DNA from 2 places in the Streptomyces sp. NPDC054757 genome. Region 1 is predicted to be linked to the other one. Evidence: riboswitches for the same ligand, from Rfam matches in the RefSeq annotation. Region 1 holds a riboswitch; the other holds the start of a gene.
What was found. A riboswitch is a leader RNA that binds a small molecule or an ion and turns the genes downstream of it on or off. The one in region 1 is predicted to bind cobalamin.
Positions count from the first base shown of each region.

Region 1 (7,586 bases):
CAGCGGCTCTCGTACCGAGTTCCGCGTGAACACCACCGGCCCTGGCCGCTCCGGCCGCAAGCCCCAGGTCCTTGGCCATCAGCGGAGCGGCGAAGCCCGGACGGTAGTCGCGGTTGGCAGGGCTGTCCGGCACGGGTCCCGGCACCGGGCAGTTGACGGTCAGGGCCCAGCACTGTCCCGACGCGGTGGAGGCCACGTCGAACAGGGCCTGCGGGGAGAGGCCCAGGCTCTCGCCGAGGACGAACGCCTCACTCACCGCGATCATCGAGATCCCGAGGATCATGTTGTTGCAGATCTTCGCGGCCTGCCCGGCGCCTGGCCCGCCGCAGTGGACCGCCTTCCTGCCCATGACCGCCAAAAGTGGTTCGGCCTCCGCGAATTCGGCTGCGCCGCCTCCCGCCATGAAGGTCAGCGTCCCGGCCCCGGCGCCGACGACTCCCCCGGAGACCGGCGCGTCCAGAGCCCGCATTCCGGCGGCGGACGCGGCCTCGTGGGCGCCGCGCGCGTCGGCGACATCGATGGTCGAGCAGTCGATGAACAGGGTGCCGGGCCGGGCTGCCGCCAGCAGCCGCTCCGCCCGGTAGAGGCCGAGGACATGGCGTCCCGCGGGCAGCATGGTGATCACCACGTCCGCCACCGCGGCGGCCTCCGCCGACGACCCGGCGGCCTCCACCCCGGCCTTGACGGCCGTGGCGAGCAGCTCGGGCATCAGGTCGTGGCCGAGGACCCGGTGCCCCGCCCCGACGAGGTTCGCGGCCATCGGACCGCCCATGTGGCCGAGTCCGATGAAGCCGATCGTGCGCCCGCTGTTCACCACGGCACCTCCTGTGCGGTTACGGTCAGGCGGAGTTCGCCTGCGGCAGGCGGTGCGAAGTAGCGCGCCACCTCGGTGTCAGTGACTTCGGCCAGGGTGGCCGGGGCCCAGTGGGGGTTGCGGTCCTTGTCGATGACCTGGGCGCGGATCCCCTCGGTCAGGTCGTGCGAGGCGAGTGCGGCACAGGAGATCCGGTACTCCTGCTCAAGCACACGCTCCAGCGGACCGAGCCGCCGTGCGCTGCGCAGCGCGGCGAGGGTGACCTTCAGGGCCGTGGGCGACCTGGCCGCCAGGGTGTCGGCCGTCGCCTCGGCGGCGCCCGTACCGCTGCCGCGCAGCCGCGCGACGACCCCCTCGACGGTGCCGGCCCCGTAGCAGGCGTCGATCCAGGCCCGCTGGTCCGCCAGCTCGCCGGGCGGTGGGTCGCCCACGTACAGCTGGAGCGCGTCCCACACCGGCTGTGTGGCGAGATCGGCCAGCAGCCGGGGCAGGTCGTCAGAGGGTACGAAGTGGTCGGCGAGTCCGCACAACAGGGCGTCACCGGCGCCGATCTGGGTGCCCGTCATGGCGAGGTGGGTGCCGAGTTCACCGGGGGCGAGGGCGAGCAGATGAGTGCCGCCCACGTCGGGCACGAAACCGATCCCGGTCTCGGGCATCGCGATCCGCGAGCGCTCGGTGACGATACGGACGCTGCCATGGGCGGAGACCCCGACGCCGCCGCCCATCACGATGCCGTCCATGACGGCGACGTACGGCTTGGGGTAGCGGGCGATCCGGGCGTTCAGCCGGTACTCGTCCCGCCAGAACGCGGCGGACGCGGTTCCTCCGGTGCGTGCGTCCTCGTAGATGGACCGGATGTCGCCGCCCGCGCACAGGGCGCGCCCGCCGGCGCCGGTGATGATCACGGTCTGCACGGCCGGATCGGTCTCCCAGTGGGTCAGCGCCTCGTCGATACGGCGGACCATGGCGTGGGTGAGGGCGTTGAGCGCCTGTGGCCGGTTGAGCGTGAGGTGCGCCGCGCGGCCCTCGGTGCGGAGAAGTACGTGTCCCTCGTCGGCGGTCACCGGAACGCCTCCGTCAGTCCGCGGGCCACGATGACGCGCATGATCTCGTTGGTTCCTTCCAGGATCTGGTGGACACGGAGGTCCCGGACGATCTTCTCGATGCCGTACTCGTGCAGATACCCGTAGCCTCCGTGCAGTTGGAGAGCGCGGTCGGCGACGGAGTAACCGGTGTCGGTGGCGAAGCACTTGGCCATCGCGCACAGCTGCGGTGCCCCGGCGTCGCCACGGTCCAGGGCCTCGGCCGCCTGGTGGACCAGGGCGCGGGCGGCGGCGAGTTCGGTGGCCATGTCGGCGAGGCGGAACCGCAGGGCCTGCGCGTCGAGCAGCCGGGTCCCGAACGCCTCCCGGTCGGCGAGATGGGACAGGCTCTGGCTGAGGGCGCTGCGGGCGCCGCCGAGGGAGCAGGCGGCGATGCCGAGCCGGCCGCCGTTGAGGCCGCTCATGGCGATCCGGAAGCCGTCGCCCGCCCGCCCGAGCATCCGGTCGGCTTGTACCCGGACTCCGTCCAGGATCACCTGGCGGGTGGGCTGGGCGTTCCAGCCCATCTTCTTCTCGTTCGGTCCGAAGGAGAGGCCGGGATCGTCCCGGTCCACGACGAACGCGGAGATGCCGTCGGGGCCTTCTCCACCCGTACGTGCCATGACGACGTACACCTGTGAGGCACCCGCACCGGAGATGAACTGTTTCACTCCGGTGAGGACGTAGTGGTCGCCGTCCGCCACCGCGCCGGTGCGGATCGCCCCGGCGTCGGACCCCGCACCGGGTTCGGTGAGGCAGTAACTGCCGAGGTCATCCATGGCGCAGAGGCGGGGCAGCCACCGTGCGCGCTGGTCGTCGTCGCCGTAGCGGTCGATCATCCAGGCGACCATGTTGTGGATGGAGAGGTAGCCGGCGATGGACGGGCAGCCGGAGGCGAGAGCCTCGAAGACGAGGACACCGTCGGCGCGGGAGAGTCCGCTGCCGCCCGCCTCATCCCGTACGTACACGCCGCCGAGACCGAGCCCGGCAGCCTTGCGCAGCTCCTCGACCGGAAAGTACTTGTCCTGGTCCCACCGGAGGGCGTGGGGCGCCAGATGATCCTGCGCGAAGTCCAATGTGGTCTCGACCAGGGCCTGTTGGACTTCGGTGAGCGATGTGGTGGTCATGGCGCTCATCCCATGGTGGGAAGGGTGAAGCTCGCGCCTTCCCTGGCACCCGATGGCCAGCGCGAGGTGACGGTCTTGGTGCGGGTGTAGAAGCGGATGGCGTCCGGGCCGTGCTGGTTGAGGTCGCCGAAACCGGACTGCTTCCAGCCGCCGAAGGTGTGGTAGGCGACGGGGACCGGGATGGGGACGTTGACGCCGACCATGCCGGTGTCCACCCGGCGGGTGAAGTCGCGGGCGGTGTCGCCGTCCCTGGTGAAGATCGCGACGCCGTTTCCGTAGGGGTGCTCGCTGGGCAGCCGCAGTGCCTCCTCGTAGGAGGCGGCCCGTACGACGCACAGCACGGGCCCGAAGATCTCCTCCTGGTAGATCCGCATCCGCGGGGTGACCCGGTCGAAGAGGGACGCCCCCGCGAAGAAGCCGCCTTCGTGGCCGGGCAGGGAGAACTGCCGCCCGTCGACGACGAGTTCGGCGCCCTCGGCCACTCCGGTGTCCACATACCGGCGGACCCGGTCGAGGGCGTCCTGGCACACGAGGGGGCCGAAGTCGGCTTCCGGGTCGTCGGAGCGGCCGATACGGAGGGTGGCGATCCGCTCCTTGAGTGCGGCGACGAGCCGGTCGGCGGTCTCCTCCCCGACCGGCACGGCCACCGAGATCGCCATGCAGCGTTCACCCGCGGACCCGTATCCGGCTCCGATGAGGGCGTCGACGGCCTGGTCGAGGTCGGCGTCCGGCATGACGATCATGTGGTTCTTGGCGCCGCCGAAGCACTGGGCGCGCTTCCCGTGAGCGGCGGCGGTCGCGTAGATATGTGCGGCAATGGGAGTGGAGCCGACGAAGCCGAGCGCGCCGACCCGGGGGTCATCGAGCAGCGTGTCGACGGCCTCCTTGGCACCGTTGACGACGTTCAGCACACCGGGCGGCAGACCTGCTTCCAGGAACAGTTCGGCCAGGCGCAGCGGCACGGACGGATCGCGCTCGGACGGTTTGAGGATGAACGCGTTTCCGCAGGCGAGAGCGGGCGCCGCCTTCCACAGCGGGATCATCGCCGGGAAGTTGAACGGCGTGATGCCGGCGACCACTCCGATCGGGGAGCGCAGCGAGTGCACATCGATGCCGGTGCCCGCGTTGTCGGTGAACTCGCCCTTCAGCAGGTGCGGAATACCAGCGGCGAACTCCACCACCTCCAGGCCGCGCTGAATATCACCGTGGGCGTCGGCGACGGTCTTTCCGTGCTCGGCGGACAGCAGCCGGGCCAGGGAGTCACGTTCCCCATCGACGAGTTGGAGGAAGCGCAGCAGGATCCGGGCACGGCGCTGCGGATTCCACTCCCCCCATTCCGGCTGCGCCGTGACCGCGTCGGCGATGGCCGCCTCGGTGTCGGCGCGGCCCGCGAGCGGGACCCGGGCCTGGACGGTGCCGGTGTTGGGGTCGTACACGTCGCCGAAGAGACCGGATGTACCGGCGGTGTGTTTACCGCCGATGAAATGGGTGAGTTCACGGACCATGGTTGCCTGCTCTCGTCAGGTTGGGATCCGGGGACGGCACGGCAGATCGCCGGGAGCACGCGGACGGGCGTGCTGCCGGGAGGGCTGCCGTGGGACAGCGAACAGCGGCTCGCGGCCGCGGAGTTCTACGAGCGCGCGTCGAGTCGGGTGCGCTCCGCCGGATCACCAGGGTCGTGGGTGTGCGTACGGACCGGTGCCATGCGTGTCTGCTCCATCCTCGTGGAAAACACGGAACATTCCGCGGCCGGTATCCTGACTCCCGGATCCCCGCGTGCCGCCCGCCTTCCCGGCTGAAATCGCCAGTGGCGTGTGGATGGCAGCACACTCCCCGGTCACAGTGGCGGGACCGTGCCGGATTCACACCGGCTTCCCTGCACCGCGGACCTTGTGCCACGAAGATATAGTTGGACGTCCTAGTAAGTCCACCCCCCGCCCCGGCTGTGTCGCTCCAGGCGTCGGTTTCCGGCTGCTTCCCGGTCAGCGGGTACGGGGCACCTCGCGGCCGGGACCGCCGCAGCGTGCTGAGGCGTTGGCTGACCCTTTCGTACCCGAGGCCGTAGTGGGCAGTCAGCGGGTCATAGCCGTGTGGCCGTGCGGATCAGTCCGGCAAGGGCGAGGGAGCGGCTGTGCGCGGGCCAGGCGATGTGGGTGACGACGGGGGGTGCGTCGGTCAGGGGCACGGCCGTGTGCTCGGCCCATAGCCAGGCGCTGGCCGACTCGGGGAAGACGGCCACGGTGCGTCCGAGGGCGATCAGCTGGGCCAGCTGCGTCTGGTCGTGGATCTCGGGGCCCGGGCCGGGTGGGTACGTGCCGCGGCGGGACCAGCGGGCGAGCGGAAGACCGGGGATGTCGCTGACGTCCGCCAGGGACAGCGTCCTCTGCGCGGCGAGGGGATGTGAGGCGGGCAGGATCGCGATCTGTCCCTCGGCCATCAGTTCCTCGCTGTCGAACCCGGCGAGGGAATTGAACGGCGCGTGCATGAGCGCCACATCAGCGCGGCCGTCGCGCAGCATTTCTCCCTGCTCACATGTGCCGCTCGGCAGTACCTCGATCTCAGCGGCGTCGGGCTCGGCCGCGTAGGCGTCTAGGAGCTTGCGCATCAGCTCGTGGGACGCGCCGGCCTTCACTGCCAGTACCAGGCGGTTGCGGGGGCCGCCCGGACTGCCGGCGCCGCCGGCGCGACGGGTGCGGCGGGCGGCAGCGGTGGTCGCGTCGAGTGCTGCGCGGCCCTCGTGCAGCAGCGTCTCTCCGGCGCCGGTCAGGGAGACGCCGCGGCGGTTGCGTTCCAGCAGGGAGACGCCGAGGCGCCGTTCGAGCTGCTGGATCGCCCGGGACAGCGGTGGCTGGGCCATGCCGAGGCGCTCGGCGGCGCGGCCGAAGTGCAGTTCCTCTGCGACGGCCACGAAGTACCTCAGCTCACGGGTCTCCAGGGTGTCCATGGCCACAGCGTATCTCTGTGATACCTACCGGGTATGACAGGGCGCTGTGTCGGTATTGGATGCGCCGCCTGTCCGCGAGCGAACATCGACGGCATGAGCGAAACCATGAACAGACCTTCCGCGTCCCTGCCCGGTGGCACCTGGACCCTCGGCGATCTGACCGTCACCCGCTTCGGCTACGGCGCCATGCAGCTCGCCGGCCCCGGGGTCATGGGCCCTCCTGCCGACCGTGACGGCGCGCTCGCCGTCCTGCGCGAGGCCGCCGCCCTCGGGATCACCCATATCGACACCGCCGGCGCATACGGACCGCGCGTCACCAACCAGCTGATCCGTGAAGCGCTGCACCCCTGCCCCGAGTCACTGCACGTCGTGACCAAGGTCGGCGCGGTCCGCGATCAGCAGGGCGGCTGGATCCCTGCCCGGCAGCCCGAGGAGCTGCGCCGCGCCGTACGCGAGAACCTTGAGGACCTCGGCCTCGACTCGCTCGACGTGGTCAATCTCCGGCTCGGCGACGCCACGGGTCCCCGGCCCGGCTCGCTCGCCGAGCCCTTCGCGGCCCTCGTCGAACTCCAGCAGCAGGGCCTGATCCGGCACCTCGGAGTGAGCAACGCGACGGCGGAACAGGTCGCCGAGGCGCAGACGATCGCGCCGATCGTGTGCGTACAGAACATGTACAACCTCGCCTACCGTCAGGACGACGAGCTGATCGGCGAACTCGCCGCCAAGGGCATCGCCTACGTGCCTTTCTTCCCGCTCGGCGGCTTCACCCCACTGCAGTCCACGGCACTTTCCGCCGTGGCCACCCGGCTGGACGCGACACCGATGTCGGTCGCCCTGGCCTGGCTGCTGCGGCGGTCGCCGAACATCCTGCTCATTCCCGGCACCTCGTCGGTGGCGCACCTGCGCGAGAACGCAGCCGGTGCGGGACTCTCGCTCTCCGACGAGGAACTCGTGGAGTTGGACAAGATCGGCCACTAGGGCGCGTTTCGAAAGTAGCGCCGTCCGCCCGAAGGGCGGGGCCGACGGCGCCTGGCGCGTGCGATCGCAAGGCGGAGGATCGTCCTCGTACTGGACGTACTTGGACGACTCCGACAACGCGGCGAGCGTGCGTGCCAGGCGTCGTCGGCCAGGCGGGACTTTCGAAACACGTCCTAGCAGAGCGCGCAGCCCGGCCCCCGGCAAGACCGGGGGCAGTGGCGGATGACGTGATGCGGCCTGGTCAGCGGGACAGTACGCAGTCCCCGCACAGGGCCCCCGCGGCGCCGGGCGCGGCGCGGTAGATCAGGCAGCAGCTCCGCCGCCGGAACACTCCGTCGGGCCGCACGCTGCTCGCGTCGCGCAGTGGGGGCCGCGCCAGAAGCAGTGAGCTGATGGCGCGGGTCCGTGCGGTGAGGTTTGGGCGGCTTGCCGTGATCATGGTCGCGGCTCCGTTGACGGCCGATGCGGTGTTGCCCCAGAGGATGTGCGGGGAGACCGAGAACTCGGCCATCGCATGGGCGAGTTCGCTCAGGGGGCCGTCCACCAGACGACTGCCCAGCTCGGCGGCGAGCCGGGCCGGCGGCGCGGCTGAAGAGAGTTCGCCGGTGAGGGCCCCGACGGCAGAAGCCCCGTCAGTCACC
Region 1 covers NZ_JBSHBW010000023.1:100,322-107,907, forward strand. The annotation lists gene mmsB (3-hydroxyisobutyrate dehydrogenase) at 1-817, opposite strand, end outside; gene ACWGKJ_RS25150 (enoyl-CoA hydratase/isomerase family protein) at 811-1,878, opposite strand; gene ACWGKJ_RS25155 (acyl-CoA dehydrogenase family protein) at 1,875-3,023, opposite strand; gene ACWGKJ_RS25160 (CoA-acylating methylmalonate-semialdehyde dehydrogenase) at 3,029-4,528, opposite strand; cobalamin riboswitch at 4,754-4,924, opposite strand; gene ACWGKJ_RS25165 (LysR family transcriptional regulator) at 5,104-5,967, opposite strand; gene ACWGKJ_RS25170 (aldo/keto reductase family oxidoreductase) at 6,073-6,945, shown strand; gene ACWGKJ_RS25175 ((2Fe-2S)-binding protein) at 7,187-7,586, opposite strand, start outside.

Region 2 (7,586 bases), on a different contig from region 1:
TACGGTGTGCGCGTCAACACCGTCAGCCCGGGCTCCATTCTCCTGCCGGGAAAGAGCTGGGACCGCCTGAGCCGACGTGACCCGGAAACCTACGCGGCATATGCGGAACGCAACCCCAGTGGCCGCCTGTTGGAGGCCGACGAAGTGGCCAGGGTCATCGGCTTCCTTCTCTCGCCTGCGGCCGGCGCTGTTAACGGCGCGCATATCCCTGTCGACGGCGGTCAGCCGCAGGCAGGGCTGGGAATCGTTCCGGGCCGACAGACCTGACCAGGCGAGTCCCGCTCCGCCGTGGAGGTGTCCTGCCCACCCGGAGCAGGAAACAGCCTCCCTATCCCTTGCCGGTCGGCTCCGCAAGGGAAGGAAGGCTCTCTCGGACGCCGGCTTCACCCCACCGGCGTATGGCTCTCTTCTCGCCGTCCAGCCGAAAACATAGTCGCGTGGGCAGGATCCTAGGTGCGCGGCCGGCGCCCCCGTTCCTGCCGTGGGAAGCTCTGGTCGGCCCCCGGCAGGTGCGGCTTCGGGAGGGTGGCGACCTCCTTCTTCGCCTGTTCCAGCTGCTCGGCCGTGTCCTCCGGCAGGTGCGGCGGCCGGCGGTGGGTGTCGGAGAAGCGGAAGGCCGAGGTCAGGTCGCCGAAGGTGCGGCGGCGCCACTGGGTGATGTTGGGCTCCCGTACGCCCGTGAACCGCTCCAGGAACTGGAGCGCCGAGGTGTGGTCGAACCGCTCGCCCGCGACCCAGCCGCCCACGGTCCACGGTGACACGATGATCGCGGGGACCCGGAAGCCGCCGCCGATCGGTAGGCCGTCGACGAACTCGTCCGTCGTGCCGGGCTTCGGGGTGGGGGGTGCCACATGGTCGAACAGGCCGTCGTTCTCGTCGTAGTTGAGGATGAAGGCGGTCTTCGCCCACACCTTCGGGTTGGAGGCGATGGCCTCGATCTTCTGGGCCACGAAGTCCGCGCCTGCCGCCGGAAGGTAGTCCGGGTGCTCGGACTGGTAGCTGGTCGGCATGATCCAGGAGACGGCGGGCAACCGGTCGTTGCGTGCGTCGTCCTCGAACGTGCCCTCCGGCTGGGGGCGTACACCGCGCTCGTACAGCTCGTCACCGGGCTTGGCGTCCTTGAACGTCCGGAAGTTCTTCAGCATGTTGCAGCCGTAGTCGTCGTCCTGCTGATAGACCTTCCAGCTGACGCCCGCCGCTTGGAGCCGTTCGGCGTAGGTCGTCCAGCGGTACGGCGTGGCGGCGGTGTTGCTCAGGATCGGCCCGCCCTGGGTGCCGTTCGGGTCGAGGGTGCCCGTCATCCAGTACAGCCGGTTCGGCCAGGTGGGACCGAACACCGAGCAGAAGTAGTTGTCGCAGATGGTGAAGGTCTCCGCCAGCGCGAACTGGAACGGGATGTCCTCCCGGGTGTAATAGCCCATGACATAAGGGCCGTTGACCCCGTCGGCCTTGCGGTGCGCGGGCAGCCACTGGTCCATCCGGCCGCCGTTCCACGCCTCGTGCTGTACGGACCAGGCGTGGCTGGTGGACGGGATGGCCTGGGCGCTCGATGTGTGGGTGTCCAGATGGAACGGGAGCAGATAGCCCTTCGGGTTCACTGTGTCGGGCTGGTAGAAGACCGGCTTGCCGTTCGGCAGCTTCTGCGCGTGCGGGTCGCTGAAGCCGCGTACGCCGGACAGCGTGCCGAAGTAGTGGTCGAACGAGCGGTTCTCCTGCATCAGCATGACGACGTGTTCGATGTCGCGCAGGGAACCGTGGCGCGGCGGCCCGGCCGCGACCGCCTTCTGCACGCTGGGCGGCAGCAGCGAGAGCGCCGCAGCGCCGCCCACGGCGCCTGCCGCTGAGCCAAGGAGTCTGCGTCGCGTCAACTCGGCCATGAACATCCCCTTCTCACGCTCGGACGGGCCCGTTCTGAGGCCCCTCCGGAACTCTCTCGGGAGCCCGGTGAAGAGGGGAGGAGTCGGACGATGAACAGGTGGCCAATGAGCGGCAAGGGCTTGGCCAAGCCAGAACCTGGTGTTCGCACAGCCGGGATCCCGCCCGGACAAAGGTCCGGACGGGATCCGTGAGTAGCCGTGAAGCCCCTTGTGGGAGAGCTCAGTTGGTGGGGGCGGCCGTTGGCGCCACGGTGCCGTCCGTGTGGTGTGACGCAGCCGTCCGTGGGAGGAGATGACGCTCGGCGAGGTGGCCGAAGAGCAGGCCGAACGCGGTCCACAGCGTGAGCTGGATGGCGAGCGCCGAGAGCCGGAACTGCCAGAGCAGGGTGGCCGGGAAGTCCTTGGGCACCTCGTTGACGGCGGGCAGGAGCGCATAGGCGAGTCCGACCAGTACGAGGAAGGCGGCCCCGGCCGCTACGGTCGCGTTCCAGTTGCCCAGCCGTGGCGCGAGCCGTTTGCCGAGGAGCACGGCGGCCACCGAGAGCAGCACGCTGAGGACCATCATCAGGAAGTACAGGGCGGTGCGTTTGCCGATGGTGCCGGGGTCGCCGACGGACGGCGGGTTGGCCGGGTACTTGAGGAACGGCACGACGTACACGGTGATCAGGGCGCCGGCCGAGACCAGCATGGCTGTCGCCCGCGGGCCGAAGCCGCCGGTACGGCCGAGTGCGAAGCAGAACGCGAGAGCGGCGATACCGCCGACCGCGACGCCGAAGACGAGCACACCGGTGGCGAGTCCCGCCGTCGACTGGAGGGAGCGGCTGACCACCTCCATCTCGTGCTCATGGCTGTGCGCGTCCTCGAAGGCGATGGCCGAGTCGACCCGCGGCTCACCGAGCAGATAGGCGACCACCAGGGCCAGTACACCGGCGGCGAGGCCGGCCAGCATGCCGCGGACGAGCAGGACGCGTATCGATATGGAGTTCATGAGAGAGGTCCCCTGGACGTCAGTAGGTCAGTTGGACGTCAGTAGGTCAGTGGCAGGGGAAGCCGAGGAGATGACGTCCGTCGTGGACCCACTCGTGCACGTCGGTCCCCGAGACGACCGAGGTGGCGCCCTGCTCGGCGCCGACGAAGTACAGCAGGACGAGCATGAGGATCCCGAAGAAGACCGCCCAGGGGGCGATGGCCTTGGCCGAGAGCGGAGCGATCGCCGGAGTGGCGGGGGCGCTCGGAGTGGGGGCAAGGGAGTTTGCCATGGCAGAACCTCCTGGGGAACACGCGTCCCGGTCGTGGTGCCTGAGACGAAGGTGCTGGGTCTGACTTCCCGTAGGACGGGTTCACAGTGGCGCGACCGTGCCGGATTCTCACCGGACTTCCATTACGCCTTCGTCATGTTCACGTGGACCGTACCGTCTGCCCGACCGGCTTCGCTACGGTGCCGGTCCGGCAGAACGGCCCGTCACACCCCGCGCCCGGTACCCCGGACGCACGTGTTCTGCTTGCCCGGCCGGACGGGTGGACGGGTGGACGGCGGGACGGTGAGGGCGATGACGGTACGGGTGATGCAGTACGGATGATGCAGTACGGATGATGTCGGTCTCACCTCGCGGAGCGGGGTCCGGCTCTGTGCGAGGTCCGTATCGACGACGCGGGGCCGCCGGACGAGGCGTTCCGGCGGCTGGACGTCGCGCCGCTGACGCCGACCGGGCTGGGCGGCAGGGCCGGACGGTGGAACCCGCGCACCGGACGGTCGCCGGAGCCGTGACCAGGGGTGCGCCCCGGCGGCGGGTGCGCTCCGCTGGAGAGGGCGTGGCAGTGCGCCCGGAATCACACCCCGTGAGCCGCCTCTGCGGGAATCTTCGCTGGTCGTGACAGGCTGAAGCCCTTGTACAACATCAACACAGACGTCACGGGTGGCTCCGACAGCACATCGGCGGCCCGGTGACAGACGCGAAAAGGCAGGGCGGTCATGGGAGAGCTGATTCTCGTACGGCACGGTGAGACCAGCTGGAGCCGCACCGGGAAACACACCAGCTGGACGGATCTGCCGCTGACGGCGGCCGGCGAGGAGCAGGCCCGCAAGGTCGCACCGCTGCTGGCCCAGCGGCGCATCGCACTGACCCTCACCAGCACGCTGACCAGGGCCAGGCGGACGGCCGAGCTGGCGGGCCTCGAACCCGCACGCGCCGACGCCGACCTGCACGAGTGGGACTACGGGGCGTACGAGGGCATCACCAGCGCGGAGATCCACCAGGACCGGCCCGACTGGGACCTGTGGACCGACGGGGTGGCCGAGGGCCCGCCCGAGCACCCCGGCGAGTCCCCGCAGCAGGTTGGCGAGCGCGCCGACCGCGTCCTGCGGCGGGTCGACGTGGCGCTGCGCGACGCCGATCTGGACGGCGAGGGCGGAGACGTCGTCCTCGTCGGGCACGCCCACTTCCTGCGGGTGCTGACCGCGCGCCGGCTCGGACTGCCCGCGTCGGCCGGGGCGCTGTTCCGGCTGGACACCGCGTCCGTGAGCCGGATCGGCACCGAACACGGCCGACCCGCCCTCGCCGTGTGGAATCAGGTGCCGCTCAGCGGGTGACGGGTGACGGGTGACGGGTGACGGGTGACGGGTGGCTGGGGGTGGGGCCGGCCGGTGCCGCAGCGGTGACGGGCCTCAGCCGTTGACGTGCGCCGCCCCCGCGGTCGTCTCGACTTCCAGCAGTGAGGCGCTCTGGCGCTCCGCTTCGAAGGCCGTGTGCCCGCCCCGCAGGCCGAACAGGCGCTTGCCGAGCAGGATGTAGAGCACCGCCAGGATGTTGACCGTCAGGGTGGCGATCTTCAGCCAGCTGACCTTCTCGGTGAGCTCGTAGACCTCCAGCGGCAGGAACACCGCCGTGGCGACGACCGTCAGATACTCGGCCCAGCGCTTGGCGCGCCACAGTCCGACGCCCTCGACGATCTCGATCAGCGCGTAGACGACCAGCAGCGCGGCGACCAGCACCAGTGTGGAGTGCTTGTAACCGAAGGTCTTCTGGATGGTGCCGACCACCGGCGAGTGGTCCAGGTCGTAGTGGAAGTGACGGAACACCGGGCGCAGCACGTCCAGGTTCTCGTCGAAGAGCCGCCGCACTGCGTCCTTGCTGTTGCTGAACTTCCACACGGCCACGGCCACCAGCACGATGAACACCCCGCGCACCGCCCGCTCCACGGCGAGGAAGCGCAGGATGAACAGATCGCGCAGTACCTTGCCGCGCGGCACCAGCGGGGCGTCCCGCGCGGGGCCCGATCCGTGCGGATCCCCCAGGGCGAAGTCCCCGCAGCGCAGACAGCGCCATGCCTCGCCGAATCCGGTGTCGGCGCGCAGCCGCGCCGCGAGTTCCGGTTCCCGCGGGGCGTACGTCACATGTCCGCGCCGTGCGCAGGTGCGCCGGTTCCAGTCGATCTTCATGCTGTCTTCCCCGTGACGGTCGGCCGATGGTCGGCTTCTGATGTTGCCGGCGGCGGCCGCGTGGCGGCCGGACCGGCCCAGCGCGGACCGTAGCAGGACGCCGGCGGGCGCCGGATGACAGGGCCCCGACAGACAGGGCGGCGGTCATCGCGGACGAGGACCGCGGATGCGGATGGGATGAGGGGTACCGGTGCGGATGAGAGGCACCGCCGTGGGCACCGGCCGCCGGGGTCGGGGCAGGGGCGGTTCCCAAGATTACTGCCCACGCCCGCAGGGCATGGGAACTTCTGCCCACTCGTGAAGAGGTCCATCCGGACCGGCCCGCGGCCCCGGCCTGCCGGGATACTCTCGAGATCCGTTTGCAGGCAGGGGAGGAACGATGGGGTCCCGGAAGGAACGCCCGGCCGCCGTACCGCTGCTGGAGCGGGAGAACGAGATCGCCGCGGGGACGCACGCCGTCGAGGCGCTGTGCGCGGGGGAGTCCGCCGGGGGCCTCCTCATCTACAGCGGCGAGGCCGGCCTCGGGAAGACCGCGCTGCTCAAGGCGGTCAGTGCCCAGGCGGCCGGACGCTGCACGGTGTGGTCGGCCCGCGGCGGCGAGACGCTCACCTCCGTACCCTTCCACGTCGTACGCCAACTCCTGCAGCCTGCACTGACGATGCCCGGGATCCGGGACGCCCGCGATCTGCTCGGTGACCGGTACGAGATCGTCGGGCCCGCACTCGGTGTCGCGCCGCCCGGCGCGCAGCAGGCCGACCCGCAGGGTGTCCGTGACGGTCTGGAGGCCGTGGCGGTGCGGCTCGCCGGGCTGTTCCGCCCGCTGGTGTTCATCGTGGACGACGCCCAGTGGTGCGATCTGGAGACGCTCGCGTGGCTGGCCTCCTTCACCGGGCGCGAGGGCGGACCGCCGATGCTGGTGGTCCTCGCGTACCGCACGGGCGAGGCGGACGGCGACGCCGCGGAGTATCTGCGCGTGCTGGAGGCGGCGGCCGAGAAGTCCGTCCAACTGCGCGCGCTCACCCCCGATGCCATCGCCCAGCTCTCCCGCAGCGCGCTCGGGGAGCATGCCGACGACCCGTTCTGCCGCGAGGTCTGGGCGGTGACCGGTGGGAACGCGTACGAGACCGTCGAACTCCTCGCCCGGGTGCGGGACGACGCCATCGACCCGGTGGAGGACTCGGCGGGAGCCCTGCGCGCGATGGGTGCGTCGGCCCGCGGCTCGGGGCTGATCGCCCGCCTGGAGGAACTGGGCACCGGGGCCACCCGGTTCGCCTGGGCCGCCGGGATCCTCGGCACCGGCATCTCGCTGGGCCTGGCCGGGCGGCTCGCGGGCATGAGCGAGAGCGAGGCGGCCGAGTGCGCCGAGCGGCTGCGGGCCGCCCGCATCCTCACCGGCGGCGACCCGATGGAGTTCGTCCATCCGCTGATCGCGGGCGCCGTCTACCGCGCCGTACCGCCCGCCACCCGTACCGCGATGCACGGCCAGGCCGCCTGGGCCGTGACCAGGGCGGGCCGGGGCGCGGCAGCCGCCGCGCCGCATCTGCTCCAGGTCCACCCGGACGACGACCCCGAGCTGGTCGCACAGCTCAGGGAGGCCGCCGCCGAACACCTCGCGGTGGGTGCTCCGGACGCGGCCAGGCGCTGTCTTGAGCGGGCGCTTGAGGAGCCACCGCTGCCCGCGGTGCGGGCCAGCGTCCTGTACGAGCTGGGCTGCGCCACGCTGCTGACCTCACCGGCCACCACGGTCGGTCATCTGCGGGCCGCGCTCGCCCAGCCCGGGCTCGACGACGAGCTGCGGGTGGACGCGGTCTTCCGGCTGGCCCAGGCACTGACGCACAACAACCAGACCCGTGAGGCCGCCGAAGTGGTGGCGGCCGAGGCGGAGGTGACCGAGCCGGGCCCCGCCAGGCGGCGGCTGCAGACCGCGCACTTCCTCTGGGAGGGCGTCCAGGCGGTCGAGGACGACGGTCCCGCGCGCTCCCGCCGCCTCGCCGCGATGACCGACGGCCTGGGCGGCCAGGACAACTCCGAACGGATCCTGCTCATACTGCGCGCGTTCGACGGCACCGCCCGCGGCGAGAGCGCCGAGGAGATCGTCGAGATCTGCGACCGGGCCCTGGTCAACGGACGGCTGCCACCGGGCATCGGCTGGACCGGCACCTCCTGGGGGTTCGAGCCCGCCGCGCTGCTCGGCCTCTCGTACGCCTACGCCGACCGGCTCGACCGGGCCGAGAGTCTCTTCTCGGAGGCGCTCCGCTCGTTCGAGGTGT
Region 2 covers NZ_JBSHBW010000016.1:71,378-78,963, forward strand. The annotation lists gene ACWGKJ_RS19955 (SDR family NAD(P)-dependent oxidoreductase) at 1-267, shown strand, start outside; gene ACWGKJ_RS19960 (alkaline phosphatase family protein) at 450-1,877, opposite strand; gene ACWGKJ_RS19965 (CbtA family protein) at 2,098-2,865, opposite strand; gene ACWGKJ_RS19970 (CbtB domain-containing protein) at 2,912-3,136, opposite strand; adenosylcobalamin (AdoCbl) riboswitch at 3,181-3,271, opposite strand; gene ACWGKJ_RS19975 (histidine phosphatase family protein) at 3,850-4,467, shown strand; gene ACWGKJ_RS19980 (DUF2127 domain-containing protein) at 4,543-5,316, opposite strand; gene ACWGKJ_RS19985 (ATP-binding protein) at 5,696-7,586, shown strand, end outside.
Region 2: another riboswitch for cobalamin. It lies ahead of ACWGKJ_RS19970 (CbtB domain-containing protein); the one in region 1 lies ahead of ACWGKJ_RS25160 (CoA-acylating methylmalonate-semialdehyde dehydrogenase).